Regions from separate parts of the Bradyrhizobium sp. USDA 3256 genome, predicted to be linked through region 2. Evidence: predicted binding sites of a transcription regulator. Region 2 holds the regulator's gene; each other region holds the start of a gene.
The links. Region 2 encodes HrcA, which represses chaperone genes, less so after heat shock. Its sites were predicted from a motif close to GTTAGCACTCNCNNNNNGNGAGTGCTAAC; they were not measured.
Positions count from the first base shown of each region.

Region 1: the regulator HrcA is predicted to act here: its motif matches at 3,546-3,574, upstream of groES (co-chaperone GroES).
Region 3: the regulator HrcA is predicted to act here: its motif matches at 3,388-3,416, upstream of ACVWY5_RS03745 (co-chaperone GroES).
Region 4: the regulator HrcA is predicted to act here: its motif matches at 2,661-2,689, upstream of groES (co-chaperone GroES).

Region 1 covers NZ_JBSSAE010000002.1:4,245,985-4,251,198, forward strand. The annotation lists gene ACVWY5_RS21865 (MFS transporter) at 1-648, opposite strand, end outside; gene ACVWY5_RS21870 (NupC/NupG family nucleoside CNT transporter) at 765-2,021, shown strand; gene ACVWY5_RS21875 (cupin domain-containing protein) at 2,265-2,831, opposite strand; gene ACVWY5_RS21880 (usg protein) at 2,932-3,222, opposite strand; gene groES (co-chaperone GroES) at 3,618-3,932, shown strand; gene groL (chaperonin GroEL) at 3,975-5,214, shown strand, end outside.
Region 2 covers NZ_JBSSAE010000002.1:7,830,879-7,836,092, reverse strand. The annotation lists gene hemW (radical SAM family heme chaperone HemW) at 1-1,027, opposite strand, end outside; gene rdgB (RdgB/HAM1 family non-canonical purine NTP pyrophosphatase) at 1,014-1,649, opposite strand; gene rph (ribonuclease PH) at 1,661-2,374, opposite strand; gene hrcA (heat-inducible transcriptional repressor HrcA) at 2,545-3,633, shown strand; gene grpE (nucleotide exchange factor GrpE) at 3,800-4,405, shown strand; gene ACVWY5_RS38895 (VOC family protein) at 4,455-4,880, opposite strand; gene ACVWY5_RS38890 (helix-turn-helix domain-containing protein) at 4,949-5,214, opposite strand, start outside.
Region 3 covers NZ_JBSSAE010000002.1:433,713-438,926, forward strand. The annotation lists gene ACVWY5_RS03725 (MarR family transcriptional regulator) at 1-288, opposite strand, end outside; gene ACVWY5_RS03730 (antibiotic biosynthesis monooxygenase family protein) at 388-756, shown strand; gene ACVWY5_RS03735 (hypothetical protein) at 788-1,078, opposite strand; gene groL (chaperonin GroEL) at 1,174-2,820, opposite strand; gene ACVWY5_RS03745 (co-chaperone GroES) at 2,997-3,293, opposite strand; gene ACVWY5_RS03750 (hypothetical protein) at 3,612-4,130, shown strand; gene ACVWY5_RS03755 (hypothetical protein) at 4,360-4,638, opposite strand; gene ACVWY5_RS03760 (hypothetical protein) at 4,827-5,214, opposite strand, start outside.
Region 4 covers NZ_JBSSAE010000002.1:1,234,016-1,239,229, forward strand. The annotation lists gene greA (transcription elongation factor GreA) at 1-443, shown strand, start outside; gene ACVWY5_RS07525 (PRC-barrel domain-containing protein) at 656-1,012, shown strand; gene groES (co-chaperone GroES) at 2,802-3,116, shown strand; gene groL (chaperonin GroEL) at 3,165-4,790, shown strand.

The sequences.
Region 1 (5,214 bases), 3.6 Mb from region 2:
GGTGACGCCGGCAAACAGATCGTCCGACGACCCGCCGTTCTTCACCGGCGCCTGCTGCAGCCGGCCGATGCCGCTGGTGAGCAGCGCGCCGAACAGCCAGAACACCATCATGATGCCGTAGGGCGCGCTCGGCATCAGGGCATAGGCGAAGCCGCCGAGCGCCGGTCCGGTGATGGTCGCGACCTGCGCCGCGCCGCTCGAGATCGCGGTCGCCCGCTGCAGCGAGCCTTGCGGCGCGATCAGCGGCAACAGCGCGGCGGTCGCCGGACTCTCGAACGCGCCGGCGATCCCGAGCACGAAGGTCGCGACGAAGATCTGGATCTCCGAGGTGGTGCCGGCAAAAGTGCTTCCGGCGAGAAACAATGCGGTCAGCGCCTCCGCGATCTGGCAGGCCTGCACCACGCGCTTGCGCTCGAAGCGGTCGGCGGCGTGGCCGGCGACGAACACCAAGAGCGCCGTCGGCAGAAACTGCACCAGTCCGACCATGCCGAGGTCGAACGCGCTGCCGGTCAGATCGTAGATCTGCCAGCCGATCGCCACCGCGCCAATCTGGCTGGAGAAGCGCGACAGGCTGCGCGACGACAAGAAGAACAGGAACGGTCTGTGGCCGAGCAGATCGCGGGCGCCGGCCGGCGTGGCGGAGGACATGGATGATTGCGTGGCCGAGCGCCTGCAACTTGTCAATGGATACGAGATGAACGCGCAACAGCATTGCGCTGCGAGGGGCCCCTGCCCATAATCCCGCGAGAGTTCTTGGGGGCGTGATGCTGCAATTGCAATCGGCGTTCGGCGTGGTGGCGTTGCTCTTGATCGCCTGGGCGCTGAGCGAGAATCGCCTGAAGGTGTCGCTGCGCCAGGCGGCGATCGGGCTCGTCGTCACGATCGCGACCGCGCTGGTGCTGATCAAGGTGCCGCTGGTGACGCAGGCCTTCGGCGCGATCAATGACGCGGTCGGCACCATTGCCGCCGCGACCCGCGCCGGCACCGCCTTCGTGTTCGGCTATGTCGGCGGCGGCCCGGCGCCGTTCGATCCCAAGGCGCCGGGCTCGGATTTCATCCTCGCCTTCCAGGCGCTGCCGATCGTCCTGGTCATGAGCGTGCTGACGACGCTGTTGTTCTATTGGCGCGTGCTGCCGCCTGTTGTGCGCGGCATGGCCTGGCTGCTCGAGCGCACGCTCGGCGTCGGCGGCGCGGTCGGGCTCTCGACCGCGGCCAATATCTTCCTCGGCATGGTCGAAGCGCCGCTGTTCATCCGCCCCTATCTGGCGCAGCTCACCCGCAGCGAATTGTTTCTGGTGATGACCGGCGGCATGGCCGGGATCGCCGGCACGGTGCTGGTGCTGTATGCGACGCTGCTGGCCCCGCTGATCCCGGATGCGGCCGCGCATTTCGTCATCGCCTCGGTGCTCGGCGCGCCGGCCGCAATTTTAGTGAGCCTGATCATGGTGCCGGAAACGTCGGACAAGCGCACCGGCGGATCGCTCGACAATCCCGATATCCAGGTGTCGTCGACGATGGACGCGATCGTGAAGGGCACGGCGGCCGGGCTCGAGCTCTTGATGAACATCATCGCGATGCTGCTGGTGCTGGTCGCGCTGGTGTATCTGGCGAACGCGATCATCGGCCTGCTGCCGGAGATCGGCGGCGCGAAGATCTCGCTGCAGCGCCTGCTTGGTTACGTCATGGCGCCGGTGTGCTGGCTGATGGGCCTGCCCTGGCCGCAGGCGATCACGGCGGGAAGCCTGATGGGCACCAAGACCGTGCTGAACGAACTGATCGCCTATGTCGACCTGTCGAAGCTCGGCCCCGACGCGCTCGATCCACGCTCGCGGCTGATCATGCTCTACGCGATGTGCGGCTTTGCCAATTTCGCGAGCCTCGGCATCATGATCGGCGGCCTCGGCATCATGGCGCCCGAGCGACGCGACGAGATCAACGCGCTCGGGCTGAAGTCGATCGTCTCGGGCACGCTGACGACCTGCCTGATGGGCGCGATCGTGGGGATGCTGACGCAGCCGTAGCCGCAGTAGCCCGGATGCAGCGCAGCGCAATCCGGGACGGTTCGGCCGCGTATGGAAGCCCCGGATTTCGCTTCGCTGCATCCGGGCTACGTAATTTCGACCAGGTCGTCATGCCCGGGCATAGCCGTCCGAAGGACGGCGTCGCTTCCGCTCGCCTATGACCCGGGCATCCATCGGCCAAGGAGAATCTTTCGAAGCAGGATGGATGGCGGGTCAAGCCCGGCCATGACGGCCGCGAAAAGCCTACGCCTTCAGCTCCACCGTCTTGAACTCGGCCGGCAGGATCACCTCCAGCAGTTCGACGTCGTCGGAGTAGTCGAGGATCATGTGCTTGATGCGCGGCGGCTGGGTCCAGGCGCTGCCTTGCTGCATCAGCGTCTCGCCCTCGCCTTCCATGTAGGTCTTCACCCAGCCCTTGAGCACATAGACCATCTGGAAGTCGACATCGTGGAAGTGCAACTTCGACACTTCATCGGGGTTGCACGGTCCCTGAAGCCGGATGACGTGCGCCTGCGCGAGGCCATGCGAGGCGGCAGCGATGCCGAGGTCGCGGTACTTGGCGTAAGCGCGCAGCCCGTCGGCCTTGAAGTCGTCTTCGCGGTGATGGCTGATCGCAACGCGCTGTTTCGGCCGCGCCTTGGTCGCAGGTTTCGGCGCGCTCTTCTTCGCCGCCGGGACGCGGCCTTTCGACTTAATGGTCTTGCGCGCGGACGATTTCGCGGACGATTTCCTGGTGCCGGCGCCGAGCCCCGACCATTTCTTCTTCACTGCGGTCTTGGCTGCCGATCTTGATGCCGTCTTCTTGGCCATTGTTTCGCCTCCCGTCTTTTTGTGACGGAGAGAGGCTAACACAAGTCGCGCGCCGCGAGGCGAGCAAAGGCGCACAGCGCGCTTTTGCCCCCTTGCCCGGTCAATGCAGCCGGAACACGCCGTCGACGGCACGCAGCTCGGCCGGCTTGACCAGCTTGGAATGCGCCACCGTCACCGAAAACAGCGGGCCTTCGAGCTTCGCTTGCCAGAACGCGAGGAAATCCTGCAGCGCCGGAAATTTCGGAAACAGGTCGTAGTTCTGCCAGACATAGGTCTGCAGCAACGAGGGATGATCAGGCATCCGATAGAGGATTTGCGCCGTCGTCAGCCCGTACCCCAGCAACTGCTTCCGGAAATCGTCGGAAACAACCCCACCAACTCGCGAGACCATGCCAACCTCCTGTGACGGAGCGCATTCACGTGGTGGCCGACCTCCCCCGCCGGACCACCGGCAATGGATGCGCTCACATGAGAGAAATGTGACGCACGCGACTAACCCATCTCAAGCCTAAATGTTTAATAGGTTGTTGAAATTTCTTGCGTTGGCAGCAGCTTACCGCATCTGCTAATAGCCCCGGCGCCCCCTCTCGGGCGGCATTAAGGATGCCGAAATGATCTCGGCATCCTTCTGGCAGACCGCACTCACGAGTGCCAATTTTTCTGCTAGAGGCACTTGCCCGCCGCCAAGGCTTGGCCTATCTCCTGCCCAACCAGTCTGGCACTCGCTGGACTGGACTGCTAACTCTCCAAAAATCTACAGCATCTACAAATGTTTAGGAGGACTGCATGAAATTCCGTCCGCTTCACGACCGCGTCGTGGTCAAGCGTATCGACGCCGAAGAGAAGACTGCTGGCGGCATCATCATTCCGGACAGTGCCAAGGAAAAGCCCTCGCAGGGCGAAGTCATCGCCGTTGGCCCGGGCGGCCGCGATGAAGCCGGCAAGCTGATCCCCATCGACGTCAAGGTCGGCGACCGTGTCCTGTTCGGCAAGTGGTCGGGCACCGAGGTCAAGATCGACGGCGAAGACCTGCTGATCATGAAGGAAAGCGACATCATGGGCGTGCTCGACGTCCCCGCTTCCAAGAAGAAGGCGGCCTAAGCGCCTCTTTCCCTCCAGTCATTCTCTCAAGGAAAAACTCAGATGGCAGCTAAAGAAGTCAAATTCTCCGTCGAGGCGCGCGACAAGATGCTGCGCGGCGTCGACATCCTCGCCAATGCGGTGAAGGTGACCCTCGGCCCGAAGGGCCGCAACGTCGTGCTCGAGAAGTCGTTCGGCGCTCCCCGCATCACCAAGGACGGCGTCACCGTCGCCAAGGAGATCGAGCTCGAGGACAAGTTCGAGAACATGGGCGCCCAGATGGTGCGCGAAGTCGCCTCCAAGTCCGCTGACGCGGCCGGCGACGGCACCACCACCGCGACCGTGCTGGCCGCGGCGATCGTGAAGGAAGGCGCCAAGTCGGTCGCCGCCGGCATGAACCCGATGGACCTGAAGCGCGGTATCGACCTCGCGGTCGAAGCCGTCGTTGCGGACCTCCAGAAGAACTCCAAGAAGGTCACCTCGAACGAGGAGATCGCCCAGGTCGGCACCATCTCCGCCAACGGCGATGCCGAGATCGGCAAGTTCCTCTCCGACGCCATGAAGAAGGTCGGCAACGAGGGCGTCATCACGGTCGAGGAAGCCAAGTCGCTCGAGACCGAACTCGACGTCGTCGAGGGCATGCAGTTCGACCGCGGCTACATCTCGCCCTACTTCGTCACCAACGCCGACAAGATGCGCGTTGAGATGGACGACGCCTACATCCTGATCAACGAGAAGAAGCTCTCCTCGCTGAACGAGCTGCTGCCGCTGCTCGAGGCCGTGGTGCAGACCGGCAAGCCGCTGGTCATCGTCGCCGAGGACGTCGAAGGCGAAGCCCTTGCCACCCTCGTCGTCAACCGCCTGCGTGGCGGCCTGAAGGTCGCGGCCGTCAAGGCTCCGGGCTTCGGCGATCGCCGCAAGGCCATGCTGCAGGACATCGCGATCCTGACCGGCGGCCAGGCCATCTCGGAAGACCTCGGCATCAAGCTCGAGAACGTCACGCTGCAGATGCTCGGTCGCGCCAAGAAGGTGATGATCGACAAGGAGAACACCACGATCGTCAACGGCGCCGGCAAGAAGGCCGACATCGACGCCCGCGTTGCCCAGATCAAGGCGCAGATCGAGGAGACCACCTCGGACTACGACCGTGAGAAGCTGCAGGAGCGTCTCGCCAAGCTCGCAGGCGGCGTCGCGGTGATCCGCGTCGGCGGCGCGACCGAGGTCGAGGTGAAGGAGCGCAAGGATCGCGTTGATGACGCGATGCACGCGACCCGCGCGGCTGTCGAGGAAGGCATCGTCCCGG
Region 2 (5,214 bases):
GGCGGCCGGAGAGCTTCGCATAGCGCTTGGGATCGATGCCCTCGGCGAGCCGCAGCCCCATCAGCAGAAACTCGTCGGCGCGCTCTTCGCTGTTGAGGCTGTCATCGCTGACAACGCCGTGACCGCGCTCCTCGACGTTCAACAGCCAAGCCTCGGGGCGCCGCTCGGTTGCGGTCGCGTGCCTGACGCCATCGATGTCGAGCCTTCCATGTGCGCCGGGGCCGATGCCGGCATATTCCTCACCGCGCCAGTAGACGAGGTTGTGCTTGCACTCCGCGCCGGCGCGGGCGTGATTGGAGATCTCATAGGCCGGCAATCCCTCGCGGGCGCAGACCTCCTGCGTCACGTCGTAGAGCGCGCGCGCGGTCGCTTCATCCGGCGTCTGCAATTTGCCGGCGGCATGCAGTCCGAAGAACGGCGTGCCTTCCTCGATCGTGAGCTGGTAGAGCGACAGATGCTCGGCCGCTTCCGAGATCGCCTGCTTCAGTTCATCGGCCCACATCCGCGGCGTCTGGTCGGGGCGGGCATAGATCAGATCGAACGAGTAACGGTCGAACGCAGCGCGCGCGATCGCGACCGCGTCGAGCGCCTCGCGGGCGGTGTGCAGGCGGCCCAGCGCCTTCAGCGAGGCGTCATCGAGCGCCTGCACGCCCAGCGAGACGCGGTTGACGCCGGCTGCGCGATAGCCGCGAAAGCGCGTCGCCTCGACGCTGGTCGGATTGGCCTCGAGCGTGACCTCGACATCGCGCGCCACCGTCCAGTGCTTGGCGATGGCATCGAGCACGGCACCGACGGTCTGCGGCTGCATCAGCGACGGCGTGCCGCCGCCGAGGAAGATCGAGGACACCTGCCGCCCCGGCACGCGCGCGGCGGTCGTCTCGATCTCGCGGGCGAACGCGCGCACGAAACGCTCCTCGTCGACCGGCGCATGCCGCACGTGGCTGTTGAAATCACAATACGGGCATTTCGACAGGCAGAACGGCCAGTGCACGTAGACGCCGAAGGCTTCTCGGTCAGCGTGGCTCAAGGCAGATCTCCGCGAGCTTCACGAAGGCGCGGGCGCGATGCGACAGGCCGAGCCCGAGCGGCGGCAGGCCGTGCTTCTCGATGCTGGTCATCTCGCCGAAGGTCCGCGTGTAGCCATCCGGCAGGAAAGCCGGATCGTAGCCAAAGCCGGCACTGCCACGCGGCGGCCAGACCAGGGTTCCATCGACGCGGGCCTCGACCTCCTCGAGATGATCGTCGGGCCAGGCCACGCACAACGCCGACACAAAGTGCGCCTTGCGCCGGTCCGGTGCGGTGGCGCCGCGTTCCTGCAGCAGCCGCTCGATCCGCGTCATCGCCGCCATGAAGTCCTTGCCCTCGCCGGCCCAGCGCGCCGAGTAGATCCCGGGCGCGCCGTCGAGCGCGTCAACCACGAGGCCGGAATCGTCGGCGAAGGCGGGCAGTCCGGTCGCCTTCGCAGCCGCGATCGCCTTGATCGCCGCGTTGGCGCGAAAATTGTCGCCGGTCTCCTCGGGCTCGGCGAGATCGAGCTCGCCGGCCGACACCACCTCCACGCCGTGCGGCGCCAGCAGTTCCCGCATCTCGGCAAGCTTGCCGGGATTATGGGTGGCGATGACGAGCTTTCCGGTGATTCGGCGGTGCATGGCCAATCTGACTACGCCACCGCGATCTTTTGCAAGTCGACCAGACGCGCGACACCTTTGCGCGCCAGCGCCATCAGCGCCAGGAATTCGCCTTCCGAGAGCGGCGTCTTCTCGGCGGTGCCCTGCACCTCGATGATCCGGCCGTCACCGGTCATGACGAAATTGGCGTCGGTGTCGGCTTCGGAATCCTCGGCATAGTCGAGATCGAGCACCGGCGTGCCCTGGTAGATGCCGCAGGAGATCGCCGCCACATTGTCGCGCAACACATTGGCCTTCAGCATGTTGCGGGTCTTCATCCAGTTGATGCAGTCGGCCAGCGCCACCCAGGCACCGGTGATCGAGGCGGTGCGGGTGCCGCCGTCGGCCTGGATGACGTCGCAATCGACCGTGATCTGGCGTTCGCCGAGCGCCTCAAGATCGACCGCCGCGCGCAGCGAGCGGCCGATCAGCCGCTGGATCTCGACCGTCCGGCCGCCCTGCTTGCCGGCCGAGGCCTCGCGGCGGGTGCGTTCCAGGGTGGCACGCGGCAGCATGCCGTATTCGGCGGTGACCCAGCCGCGGCCCTGTCCCTTCAGCCACGGCGGCAACCGCTCTTCCAGCGTGGCGGTCACCAGCACATGGGTGTCGCCGAACTTCACCATGCAGGAACCCTCGGCATATTTGACGACGCCGCGTTCCAGCGACACGGGACGCAGTTCATCGGGTGCACGGCGGCTTGGCCGCATGAAATCCTCCAGAAATCCGAGAAAATTGGCTGGCCGTGCTTGTAGGAGCGGGAAGGGGCAGCGGCAAGGGTTTTCGGCCCCGGTATGGTCCGGTACGAGGGGGCCGAATGCATGCTTGTCATCGGCCTCCCGGATCGACAAATTATGCAGTAATTGTGAGGGACTGGAGTGTGACTCACCACGATCCGATTGGCCTGATCGCGCCGCATGCCGGGCTCGCCCAGCTCAACGAGCGTTCGCGCGACATTTTTCGTCAAATCGTCGAAAGCTACCTCGCGACCGGCGAGCCGGTCGGTTCGCGCAACATTTCACGCCTGATCGCATTACCGCTGTCGCCGGCCTCGGTCCGCAATGTGATGTCGGATCTCGAGCAGCTCGGCCTGATCTATGCGCCGCACACCTCCGCCGGCCGGTTGCCGACCGAACTCGGGCTGCGCTTCTTCGTCGATGCGCTGATGCAGGTCGGCGACCTCACCGAGGCCGAGCGTCAATCGATCCAGACCCAGCTTGCTGCCGTCGGACGCGCGCAATCTGTCGAGGCCGCGCTTGGCGAAGCCTTGACGCGGCTGTCGGGACTGACCCGCGCCGCGGCGGTGGTGCTGACGCAAAAGTCGAATGCGCGGCTTAAGCACATCGAGTTTGTGCGGCTCGAGCCGGAGAAGGCGCTGGTCGTGCTGGTCGGCGAAGACGGCCAGGTCGAAAACCGCGTGCTGGCGCTGCCGCCGGGTGTTCCATCCTCGGCCCTGACCGAAGCAACCAACTTCCTCAATGCGCGGATCCGCGGCCGGACGCTGGCCGAAGCGCGGCTCGAGCTCGAGACGGCACTGACGCAAAACCGCGCCGAGCTCGATCAGCTCACGCAAAAGGTGGTCGCGGCGGGCATCGCGAGCTGGTCCGGCGGCAAGAACGAGGACCGCCAGCTGATCGTGCGCGGTCACGCCAATCTGCTCGAGGACCTGCATGCGCTCGACGACCTCGAGCGCATCAAGTCGCTGTTCGACGATCTCGAAACCAAGCGCGGCGTGATCGATCTGCTCGGCCGCGCCGAACGCGGCGAGGGCGTGCGGATCTTCATCGGCTCGGAGAACAAGCTGTTCTCGCTGTCGGGTTCCTCGACCATCATCGCGCCATACGGCGACGCCCAGGGGCGGATCGTGGGCGTCCTCGGCGTGATCGGACCGACGCGGCTGAACTATGCGCGGGTGATCCCGACGGTGGACTATGCCGCGCGCATCGTCAGCAAGATGCTGGGCGGCTGACCGGAGGGCGATTTCGCTTCCATTTGACGGGTTTTCTTCACCCAAGCCGGAGATCCCAGTTCCCGAGACCGGTATGTTGCGCTTGATTTTCGCCGCCCAAAGCACGATATCCCGGCCAAGCAATCCCCAAGATTTGAACCGACGCGAGTTTTCGAGAAGGCAAGCCATGACCGATCCGAACCGGGCCAATGACAACACCGAGAATTCGGCGCCGACGGGTGAGCCCGTGGTCTCGAAGCCCTACATCATGCCTGACGAGCCCGAGGCCGGATCGGCCGAGGCGCTGATCAAGGAACTCGCCGAGGCGAAGGACCGGACGCTGCGCACGCTGGCCGAGATGGAGAACCTCCGCCAGCGCACCCGCCGCGAGGTCGCCGACGCCAAGACCTACGGCATCACCGGCTTTGCCCGCGACGTGCTCGATATCGCCGACAATCTGCAGCGCGCGCTCGACGCGGTGCCGGCCGAGACCAAGGAGGCCGCCGATCCCGGCCTGAAGGCGCTGATCGAAGGCGTCGAGCTGACCGAACGTTCGCTGCTCAACGCGCTGGAGAAGAACGGCGTCAAGAAGTTCGACCCGATCGGCGAGAAGTTCGATCCGAACTTCCAGCAGGCGATGTTCGAGGTGCCTGATCCGTCGGTGCCGTCGGGCACCGTAGTGCAGGTCGTGCAGGCCGGTTACATGATCGGCGAGCGCATCCTGCGTCCGGCCCTGGTCGGCGTCTCCAAGGGCGGCGCCAAGGCCGCCCCGACCGCCGACATCACCGCCTGATCCGTCCCGATCCCGGCTGCCCGTTTGTGAGCTCGCGGATTGCGCGGGCTCACGGTCGCGGCTTCTCGTGTGCCTTCGGCCAATAGGTGCCGAAGCTCCAGAGATTGCCTTCCGGATCGCGACAGGCGAAGTCGCGGCTGCCATAGTCGGTGTCTCGCAGTTCCATCTCGATCTTGGCGCCGGCAGCCTTGACCTTCGCGTGCAGCGCGTCGGGATCGTCGATGGCGATATAGATCGAGTCGGTGCGGCGGTGGTCGAGGTCGCCGACCAGCCTGCCATATGCGTCGTCACGGCTCTGGCCCAGCATCAGCATCGAGGAACCGTAAGCGAGCTCGGCGTGATGGATCACGCCGCCATCGCGGTAGACGACGTGTTCGCTGAACCCAAGCACCGTCGTGAGCCAATTGGTCATCGCCTCGGCGTCCTTGCAGCGCAGGGTCGGGTAGATGCGGGGCGGTTCGATGTCGTGCGTCATGGTCGCTCACCTCCTTGGCTGACGGCGCCATCCTGCACGAGGCAACGCGGCGTTGGCTTGAAGGTTTGTTACCAGTCTGCCAGCCCATCGCCGGCGTGAACCAGCCGGCGGTCGGTCAGCGCCTGGCGGCGCGCCCAGGCGGTCGGCGGTTCGCCTGCGAATTCGACGAACTCGCGGGCGAGATGGGCCTGGTCGGCATAGCCGCTTTCCGCCGCGATCCCCGCCCAGCCGAGCGCTGCGCCGCTTTGTGCCAGCCGGCTCGCCCGGTGAAACCGCATCATGCGCGCCAGCGATTTGGGGGCGAGGCCGAGTTCGGACCGAAACCGGCCGGCCA
Region 3 (5,214 bases), 7.4 Mb from region 2:
GCGGTGATGCGGGTTGGTCTCGAAGGCGACGAGCCCGTCCCGTTCGAGGTCGTTGACGATCCGCTGCACGTTCTGTCTGGCCGCGCCAAGGTCGCGTGCCAGCCAGGCGACCGGCTGTGGGCGCTCGGCGGCGACGATCGCGCCGAGGATCTGCCAGCGCGCGCTGGTCAGCCCGAGCCCGGCCACCAGCCGGTCGCCTGATGTGAACAGCAGGCTGTTGAGCCTGAACAGGTCGGGAATCAGGGAGCTCAGGGCTTCGCCCGCCGGCGTTCGTCTTGCATTAGGCATTTGTCACCATGTAAACGTGTTGACATCATAATGTCAATATCTATATGTATCGCATCAGCGCGAAATGACATCATAACACCATATCGAACGGAGCCAACCATGCCGCAGATGCGCCCCCTGGACCCCGCTTTCCCGATCGACCGCCAGCTCGCGGTCGATGCCAGCAACGTCGTGCTCGTCAACCTCTTCACCCTCGATGCGGCCGACGAGGACACCTTTCTCAAGGCCTGGCAGGACGACGCCGCCATCATGAAGCGGCAGCCGGGTTTCATCTCGACCCAGCTGCACCGCGCGATTGGCGACAGCCCGGCCTATCTGAACTACGCGGTCTGGGAATCCACCGCCGCCTTCCGCGCCGCCTTCATGAACCCCGAGTTCAGGGCCAAGCTCTCGGCCTATCCCGCCTCGGCGGCGGCCTCGCCGCACCTGTTCCAGAAGGTCGCGGTCCCGGGTGTTTGCGTGGGGTAACAGCCTGTCAGGCCGTCGCGTCAAGGATCGCTCAGCTGCGGACCAGCATGCCGACCCCGAGCGTGGCGGCAGCGGCCAGAAACGAGATGTCCAGAAACCGCAGCGGCGCCTTTGGACGATGACCGACAGAACCGGAAATGACGTAATAGACGCCATAACCCGCGCCGAGGACGGCGAACGTCAACGTTTGCTTGATCCAGAACGTCAGAACGACCGCAAAATCATCGATGCTGTTCGAGGAATAGGTGCCTAACGCAAGCAACGCGCCGATCGCGTAGAACAGCACAAGCGTCAACGTCAGTGATTTGGCGTCGCGGGACATCAGATGATCCTTGCACCCCGATCGTAATCAAACTGCAAAAAAGAAGGCCGCCCGGAGGCGGCCTTCGATTGCGATGCGGATTGCGCGGGTAAGGCTTAGAAGCCGCCCATGCCGCCCATTCCACCCATGCCGCCGCCGCCCGGCATTGCCGGCGCTGCGTCCTTCGGCAGTTCGGCGACCATGGCCTCGGTGGTCACGAGCAGACCGGCCACGGAGGAGGCGTCCTGCAAGGCGGTGCGCACCACCTTGGCGGGGTCGATGATGCCCTTGTCGACCATGTCGACATAGTCCTCGGTCTGCGCGTCGAAGCCGAAGGTCTCCGACTTGTTTTCGAGGATCTTGCCGACCACGATCGAGCCCTCGACACCGGCGTTCTCCGAGATCTGGCGGACCGGAGCTTCGAGCGCCTTGAGCACGATGTTGATGCCGGCTTGGACGTCGGCATTCGGGTTGGTGAGCCGGCCGACCGCCTTCTTGGCGCGCAGCAGCGCGACGCCGCCGCCGGGCACGATGCCTTCCTGCACCGCGGCGCGGGTCGCGTTCAGCGCGTCCTCGACACGGTCCTTCTTCTCCTTGACCTCGACCTCGGTCGCACCGCCGACCTTGATCACCGCAACGCCGCCCGCGAGCTTGGCAAGGCGCTCCTGCAGCTTCTCGCGGTCGTAGTCCGAGGTGGTCTCCTCGATCTGCGCCTTGATCTGGCCAACGCGGGCGTCGATGTCCTTCTTCTTGCCGGCGCCCTTGACGATCGTGGTGTTCTCCTTGTCGATCACGATCTTGCCGGCGCGGCCGAGCATGTTCACCGTGACGTTCTCGAGCTTCATGCCGAGGTCGTCGGAGATCAGCTGACCGCCGGTCAGGATCGCGATGTCCTCCAGCATCGCCTTGCGGCGATCGCCGAAGCCCGGCGCCTTGACGGCGGCGACCTTGAGCCCGCCGCGCAGGCGGTTGACGACCAGGGTCGCCAGCGCCTCGCCCTCGACGTCCTCGGCGAGGATCAAGAGCGGACGGCCCGACTGCACCACGGCTTCCAGCACCGGCAGCATGGCCTGCAGACCGGACAGCTTCTTCTCGTGCAGCAGGATGTAGGCATCCTCGAGTTCGGCAGTCATCTTCTCGGCGTTGGTGATGAAGTAGGGGCTGAGGTAGCCGCGGTCGAACTTCATGCCCTCGACGATATCGACCTCGGTCTCGAGCGACTTGTTCTCCTCGACGGTGATCACGCCCTCGTTGCCGACCTTCTGCATTGCCTGCGCGATCATCTTGCCGATCGCGGCATCGCCATTGGCCGAGATGGTGCCGACCTGGGCGACTTCGGACGAGGAGGCGACCGGCTTGGCGCGCTTCTCGATGTCCTTGATCACGGCCGATACTGCCGTGTCGATGCCGCGCTTGAGGTCCATCGGGTTCATGCCGGCGGCGACCGACTTGGCGCCCTCGCGGACGATGGCCTGCGCCAGCACGGTCGCGGTGGTGGTGCCGTCACCGGCGGTGTCGTTGGTCTTGGAAGCAACCTCGCGCAGCATCTGCGCGCCCATGTTCTCGAACTTGTCGTCGAGCTCGATCTCCTTGGCGACGGTGACGCCGTCCTTGGTGATGCGGGGAGCGCCGAAGCTCTTCTCGATGACGACGTTGCGGCCCTTGGGGCCGAGCGTCACCTTCACGGCGTTGGCGAGCACGTCGACACCGCGCAGCATGCGGTCGCGGGCGTCTCCGGCGAATTTTACGTCCTTGGCAGCCATTGATTTGAACTCCTGGAATGTTTCGGTGCGGGTGCCGGCATCTGCGATCGTCGTTGCCGGGCTTGACCCGGCAATCCATCGTCCTTGCGAGAATCTTGCGAAGATTGATGGATGCCCGGGTCAAGCCCGGGCATGACAGCTAGAGGGTGCGGCGGGTTCTGGAATTGCCGGCCTTATTACGCCAGCACGCCCATGATGTCGGACTCCTTCATGATCAGGAGCTCCTGGTTGTCGAGCTTGACCTCGGTGCCCGACCATTTGCCGAACAGCACGCGGTCGCCGACCTTGAGGTCGATCGGGATCAGCTTGCCGGCCTCGTCGCGGCCACCCGGGCCGACGGCGACGATCTCGCCCTGGGACGGCTTCTCCTTCGCCGAGTCCGGAATGATGATGCCGCCCTTGGATTTCTCCTCGGCATCGATACGCTTGACCACGACGCGGTCGTGCAGGGGGCGGAAGGTGGATTTAGCCATGACGTTCCCTCTTGGAGGCTCGGTTTCAGGTCCGGTTCATCGGGACCGGCGTTGGATGCCGGCCCGGTCGGCGCTGGGCAGGACGCCCGACGCTTTTAGCAATCGTGGTGCAAGAGTGCTAATTGTGGGCCGGGAAATATGGCTTGGCGCAGTTTCTGTCAAGCAAACGGGTTAAGGCCTTGGTGAGGCCAATATAGGATGGTGGACCAGAAACCAAATCGTAGCGATGACGTAATTTTGTCAGACGTCATTGCTCCGTCTTAAGTTTTACGCTTGGCTGCGGGACGGGTGCGGCCGGGACATAGTCGGGGGATGCATATGATCAGGTCATTCAACGCGCGATTGGTCGCACGGTTCGCGGCTGTTTCGGCGCTGACGACACTCTTGGGGGCGTGCGGCAGCATGAGCCTGCCGTCGTTGTCGTCGAACCCTGAGCCGGCGCCGGCCGAGCCGGGGGTCGCCCCCGAAATGCCCGCGAGCATCCGCGCCGACGAGATCGTCGGCCGCTGGGGTCTCGCCTCGTTCCAGAATCCCGCCGATCGCGCCCGCACCGAGGCCGCCGCGCGCGGCCAGTGCAAGCAGCCTTACGTGATCGGCGCCGGCCAGAACGGCGGCGTGATCATGCATCTGGCCGACCAGGCCACCCCGCAGGAACTGCGGCTGAAGGGTTCCCCGAGCGGCAAGAACTATATCGGCCCGCCAGGACCGACGCCCGGCGAGCAGGACCGCGAGATCGTCTCGTTCGACGGCCGCGTCATGATCACCCGCTTCGTCGACAAGGACGCCGGGGTCCGCTACGGCAACATGGTCTATGTCCGCTGCGCCCCGAGGGCGTGAAAGCGAGCGATCAGTTTTCGACCGATCTACGGCCGCACAGCCGGTTCGCCTCTTCCCTTGTGGGAGAGGCCGGATTGCATCGTCAGATGCAAAGCGGGTGAGGGTCTTCCTCCGCGCGTGACCCTCTCTCATTTGCTGGCTCGCGGATAGAACCCCTCATCCGGCGCGGATTGCGTCCGCGCCACCTTCTCCCACAAGGGGAGAAGGCAAGGAGACCCGCAACACTACCTTATCGCCGCACGCCAACCCGATTGACGCCGCCATTCAAATTGCCGCCCGCATTGTGGCGGACCGCAGCGCGCGCCACCGGACGAGGCCTGAGCACAACGCCTGCCCGCGCCACGCAGCCTGCCGGATAACCGACATACGTGCAGTAGATCACCGCGTTGGCCGGTGCTGGACTGAGAGCGGCGCCTGCAAACCCCAACATCAGGCTCGCTGCTATTCCCGCAAACGTCACTGACTTGGTCGAAACAATGTTCGTCCGACGCATGGTGATCCTCCTCATCGCACGTGAACCGAAGGTGATGGAGCCCGCTTCAGATGCGGCCCAAGGTATCGTCAGTGGCAAGGGGGGAGGCGATGTTGACGTAGATCAACGCCGCGCGCGACCCGTCGCCGCGTGAGATCGATCTGCTTCATCGTGAAAGAGGGCGGCTCGTTGAGCCGCCCTCTTGCGGTGGCGTTGCGCCGGTTTCACTGACAGACGTACATGCGGCCGTCAGCCATCTTGGTCATCGTGCCAGGCTCGCAGCCGATACCATTGGCTGCCTTGTACTCCGTCCATCCGGCATAGCCGTAATACGGGCTTATCCTTTGGTAGGCTCGTGCCGGATAGTAGGGCTGGCCAAAGTAGGGATCCGTCTGGGCGGCATACGAATTGGTCCAATCGTTTGTGCCCCAGCCGGAATAGGCCGGCGCAGTAGCGGCAGCCGCAGCGACAGCTGCCGTAGCGGCGACGCCCGCGCCAACCCCGTATCCGTAGGCGGCGCGCCGGGTTTGACGACGCGCAACGCCCGCGACGCTCACGGGCGTCAGCGGTCGGCCCACACGCGCCTGGGCGCTTTCGACCGAAGCCGAAATG
Region 4 (5,214 bases), 6.6 Mb from region 2:
TCAGACACCGCATCCGAGTGGCTCGCCCGGACCTAGTTCAGAGAATTCGGCAGGCGATTGCCGACGATGCTAACCTGATCGAGAACTCTGAATATCAGGCGGCCCACGCAGAACAGGAACTGAATGAAGCGCGAATCGCCGAATTGGAGGACAAGCTCGCGCGCGCTGACATTATCGATGTATCGAAGCTGTCCGGCCATGCGATCAAGTTCGGTGCCACCGTGACGCTGATCGATGAGGACAGTGGCAAAAAGCTGATCTGGCAGATCGTTGGCGAGCCCGAGGCAAACGCAAGCGCTGGCAGGATTTCCGTGACTTCACCGATCGCCAGGGCTCTAATCGGTAAGAGCAAAGGTGAAACCGTTTTCGTTGAGACACCGGGCGGCGGTAAGACGTATATGATCCAAAAGGTCGAGTGGCTTGAGGGCGGTCGAAGCGAGTAGAGCGGCGCATGACCGACTACGTAGTTGCAGACTGCATTTGTCGGCATCGATGCCGAAAATCCGTCGTGCTGCCTGCTGTTGTCGAAGGGGCCTCGGCTGATGCGGTGCCTGCCACGAAACTATGGGTTCGCCACTGAACTCAAGAAGACAATGGGCGAGGATAACAGAAGCCAACTCATGCCAAAGCTTCATCTCAAGTGATGGAGGGCGAGATGATGGTCAAGGCCACGACTGGACCACATCAACTCATCGCAAGCGATCACGTCGTGGGCATGGCAGTGCGATGGCCCAATGGTGCCGTGCTTGGTCACATCGAGTGGTTGATGATCGACAAGGCATCGGGGAAATTGTTGTATGCCGTGCTCAGTGTTGGCGGGCTTTTCGGCTCCCGCACCAACCTGATTCCCTTGCCTTGGGGCCGGTTGCGCTACAATCCAAAGCTCGATTCTTGCGAGCTCGACATCGAGGACGACGAGTTGAGGCGCGCACCGTCGTTCCGAGCCGACGAGGATTTTGACTGGGGTGACCGCACGCAGGAAGCGGCATTGCACCGCTTCCACAAAGCGTAGCTCCATATTGGGAAGGCGCTTGAGGCGCACCGAAACCGCTCCCCTCGGCCTGCGCCAGCCATGTCAAACTAGCTCGGCGCGTGGTGCCGGATTGCACTCGAGTTGGCGATCCTGCCGTTGTTTCGTCAACGGCCGGAAAGACCTTCCGGTGCCGTTGACGGTCACTACCAATGGTGCCAGCGGCGGTGCCACCATGGCCGGCCGACGTAAAAGCCCGGGGGCCGATAGTAAACCGGGGGCGGCGGATAATAGGCGTAGGCGCCGTAGAACGTCGGACGCCACCAGCATCGGCCCACGGATTACAGATCCAGCGGACCTGCTCAGCGTTGGGCTTGCTCTTGGCAATCTGATGCGCCTGCGGCAGGCCATTCGGCATTGCCATTGCGCTCGGCGTGAAAGCCAAAGCCGCAATGGCGATCAGAGCAGCCTTCCCCTTCATAAGATCCTCCTGACTAAAAAGGCTACAAACGCCGACGCGCGCCGGAGGTTCAAGCGGATGGCCACTTTTCACGTTTTTGAACGAGCGTTTAAGCGGCAGATTGAACGGACATCGTTCGCTTCCAACGGCGCGCCTGCAAATATCTCGAACGATCATCGCGCGACCAAATCCGCGCGATGAAACTGCGCTGCCCATGCTCGCAATTTAGGACGAGCACCCCCTGCAAATATCGCGGATCAGGTCCTTCGCGCGGAAATCCGATGTCCCGTTGAGGCGCTTCGCATCGATCCTCCGGCGAGCGATCGTTCCGTCAGACGGCTGGCGCGAAGCGTTGCGGTGGGCTGAACTTGCTGCTTCGGGAGCGCCCGTTCCTTGCCCGCAACCTGAGTGATGCTAGACGCTGCGGCCAAGAGGGCGGACGCAACGAGCCAACGACGCATAGCTTGCCCTCCCGGTTAGCGTTTGCTCTTCCAAGCCTGAAGCCTGGTAAGCCAGTCTTTGAACGAACTGGAGAGCCAGCTCAGCTGCCTCACCATGCCTGGGATGATCTCGTTCCAGTGGGGCCAAGACGGCAAATAAGGGGTCTTCATTGTCCCATCCTCCTGCAACTAACATTGTGCGAGGAACAAATCCTCGGAGCTCGCCAATCCCACATGGGATTCGGCGGCGATCGACTTAGGAGAGCTGGCCCATTTTTCAAGACCGGCTCGCAGTAGAGCGTCCGGCCGGGCGGCGGCGCGCGGCCTGAGGCAGATCATCTCTACGACGCCCCAACAAGGTTGAGGTGCTTTTGACCCAGCTGTTGCCGATCGTCGCCGGCAGCAAATCGAGGAGCACGACCTCCTGAAGGGTGCCGCCGGTCAGGACAAGGAAGATGCTCCTCGTCCAAGGCTCAAACCACATGAAGATCCACGGAGGGGACGAAGTACGTTGACGAACCGTTTCTGTCCTGCTCTCGGTCCACAGCCGGAATTGCCGGATTGATGGCAGGATCCTCTGGACGAATCCATGAAGCTCGCCCGGGTCGGCGCCCAACTTCACGCATCGGTCCTCAGGCACGCCTTGCACTTGTGCGGAAAGCTTCCTGAGCTTCTCAAGCCGGGCAAGCCGACCCTCCGGACTACTTGGAATGACGGTCGTTTACAGTTTGCACGAACCTGCGGCAGCGGTGAGGCGTCGCGAAGCGTCGAAGGTCGCCATCGATAGTAGTTTAGCAGTCGACCAAATGGACTGCCAAAATTTTTTGACCGCCCTCTTGAAGCCCCCTGCCACGAACCTAATTCCTTTCCCGCCGGGGGCCGGTTCCGGCCCCGGTCTATGACATCGCTACACCCATTAAGGAGGATGTGCATCCATTTCCGTCCATTGCACGACCGCGTGCTCGTGCGCCGCATCGACGCCGAGGAAAAGACCGCCGGCGGCATCATCATTCCCGACACAGCAAAGGAGAAGCCGCAAGAAGGCGAGGTCATCGCCGCGGGTCCCGGCGGGCGAAACGAACAAGGCCAGTTGGTCCCGCTCGACGTGAAGGTCGGAGATCGAGTCCTGTTCGGCAAGTGGTCAGGCACCGAGGTGAAGATCGATGGCCAGGATCTGCTGATCATGAAGGAGAGTGATCTTCTCGGCGTCGTCGAACACCACGGCAAGCTGAAGAAGGCGGCGTAAGGTCGCAAAAGAAGCTGACAGTCATCGAATAGAAAGGAGATCAGGATCATGGCTGCCAAGGAAGTCAAATTTTCAACCGAGGCCCGCGAGCGCATGCTGCGGGGCGTGGACACGCTGGCGAATGCGGTGAAAGTCACCCTCGGCCCGAAGGGGCGCAACGTGGTGATCGAGAAGTCATTTGGCGCGCCGCGCATTACCAAGGATGGCGTTACTGTCGCCAAGGAGATCGAGCTCGAAGACAAGTTCGAGAACATGGGCGCCCAGATGGTGCGCGAGGTTGCGTCGAAGACCAACGACCTCGCCGGTGATGGCACGACCACGGCGACTGTTCTGGCGCAAGCCATCGTCAAGGAAGGCGCGAAATCGGTCGCGGCCGGGATGAACCCGATGGATCTCAAGCGAGGCATCGATCTCGCGGTCGACGCCATCGTCAACGACCTCAAGACCCACGCGAAGAAAGTCACGTCTAATGACGAGATCGCTCAGGTCGGCACTATCTCCGCCAATGGTGACAGCGAGATCGGTCGTTTCCTGGCCGATGCGATGCAGAAGGTGGGCAATGAAGGCGTGATTACGGTCGAGGAGGCCAAACACCTCAACACCGAGCTCGAGGTGGTCGAGGGCATGCAGTTCGACCGCGGTTATGTCTCGCCCTATTTTGTTACGAACACCGAGAAAATGCGTGTCGAGCTCGAAGATCCCTACATCCTGATCCACGAGAAGAAATTGTCCGGCCTGCAGTCGATGCTGCCGCTGCTCGAAGGGGTGGTCCAATCCGGCAAGCCGCTCCTCATCGTGGCCGAGGACGTTGAAGGCGAAGCCCTTGCGACGCTTGTCGTCAACCGTCTACGTGGCGGACTTAAGGTCGCGGCCGTGAAGGCGCCGGGCTTCGGCGATCGTCGCAAAGCGATGCTTGAGGATATCGCGATCCTCACCGGCGGCACCGCAATCTCCGAGGACCTTGGCATCAAGCTCGAGAACGTAAAGCTCAACATGCTCGGCCGCGCGAAGAAGGTTGTGATCGACAAGGAGAACACGACCATCGTCAACGGTGCCGGCGCCAAGAAGGACATCGAGGCGCGAGTCGCGCAGATCAAGGCCCAGATCGAGGAGACCACTTCCGACTACGATCGCGAGAAGCTGCAGGAGCGGCTGGCGAAGTTGGCGGGCGGTGTGGCGGTCATCCGCGTCGGCGGCGCAACCGAAGTCGAGGTCAAGGAGCGCAAGGACCGTGTCGACGATGCCCTTCACGCGACACGTGCTGCTGTTGAGGAAGGCATCCTTCCCGGTGGCGGCGTGGCGTTGCTGCGTGCGCTGAAGGCGCTCGATGGTATCAAAACGACAAATTCGGACCAGAAGGCGGGCGTCGACATCGTTCGTCGCGCGATCCAGGTCCCGGCCAGGCAGATCATCCAGAATGCGGGTGAGGACGGCTCGCTGGTCGTCGGCAAGCTCCTCGAAAGCAGCAGCTATAGCTGGGGCTTCAATGCGGCGACCGGCGAATATCAGGACCTCGTGAAAGCCGGTGTGATCGATCCGGCCAAGGTCGTGCGAACCGCCCTGCAGGATGCGGCTTCGGTGGCCTCGCTGTTGATCACTACCGAAGCGCTGGTGGCCGACAAGCCCAAGAAAGCTGAGCTTGCTTCAACGGCCGCGCCACCAATGGACTTCTGACAGGAGCCGCGCCCGGCCGCTTGCGTGGCGGCTGGGCGCGATTTTTGCCGATCAAGGAAACCGAAGATAGATAGGAGGGCATACAGACGCCGCTGCTCGCACGCGGTCTCAAGCTTCGTAACCATCGCATGGGTTAATATTAACGACAGGAGGATGAGATGATCATGGATCACACCATTGGCTCCGCTCGTGCGGAGAAGCGCAAGAACTCCACACAGCGCTTATGGCGCCGTCTTCTGACGGCGTCGCTGGCATCGGCGCTGGCGATGCCATCTCTGGCTGCTTGGGGGCTGAATAGTCCGCCCAGAACGACCGCAATACCCGCTGACGTTCGGCCATCGCCGCCGATTGCGTACCTCGAGTCAATCCGCTGAATGCAGTGGGAAACGAAAGCTCCAAGGCTGAGGATCGACATACTGATGTC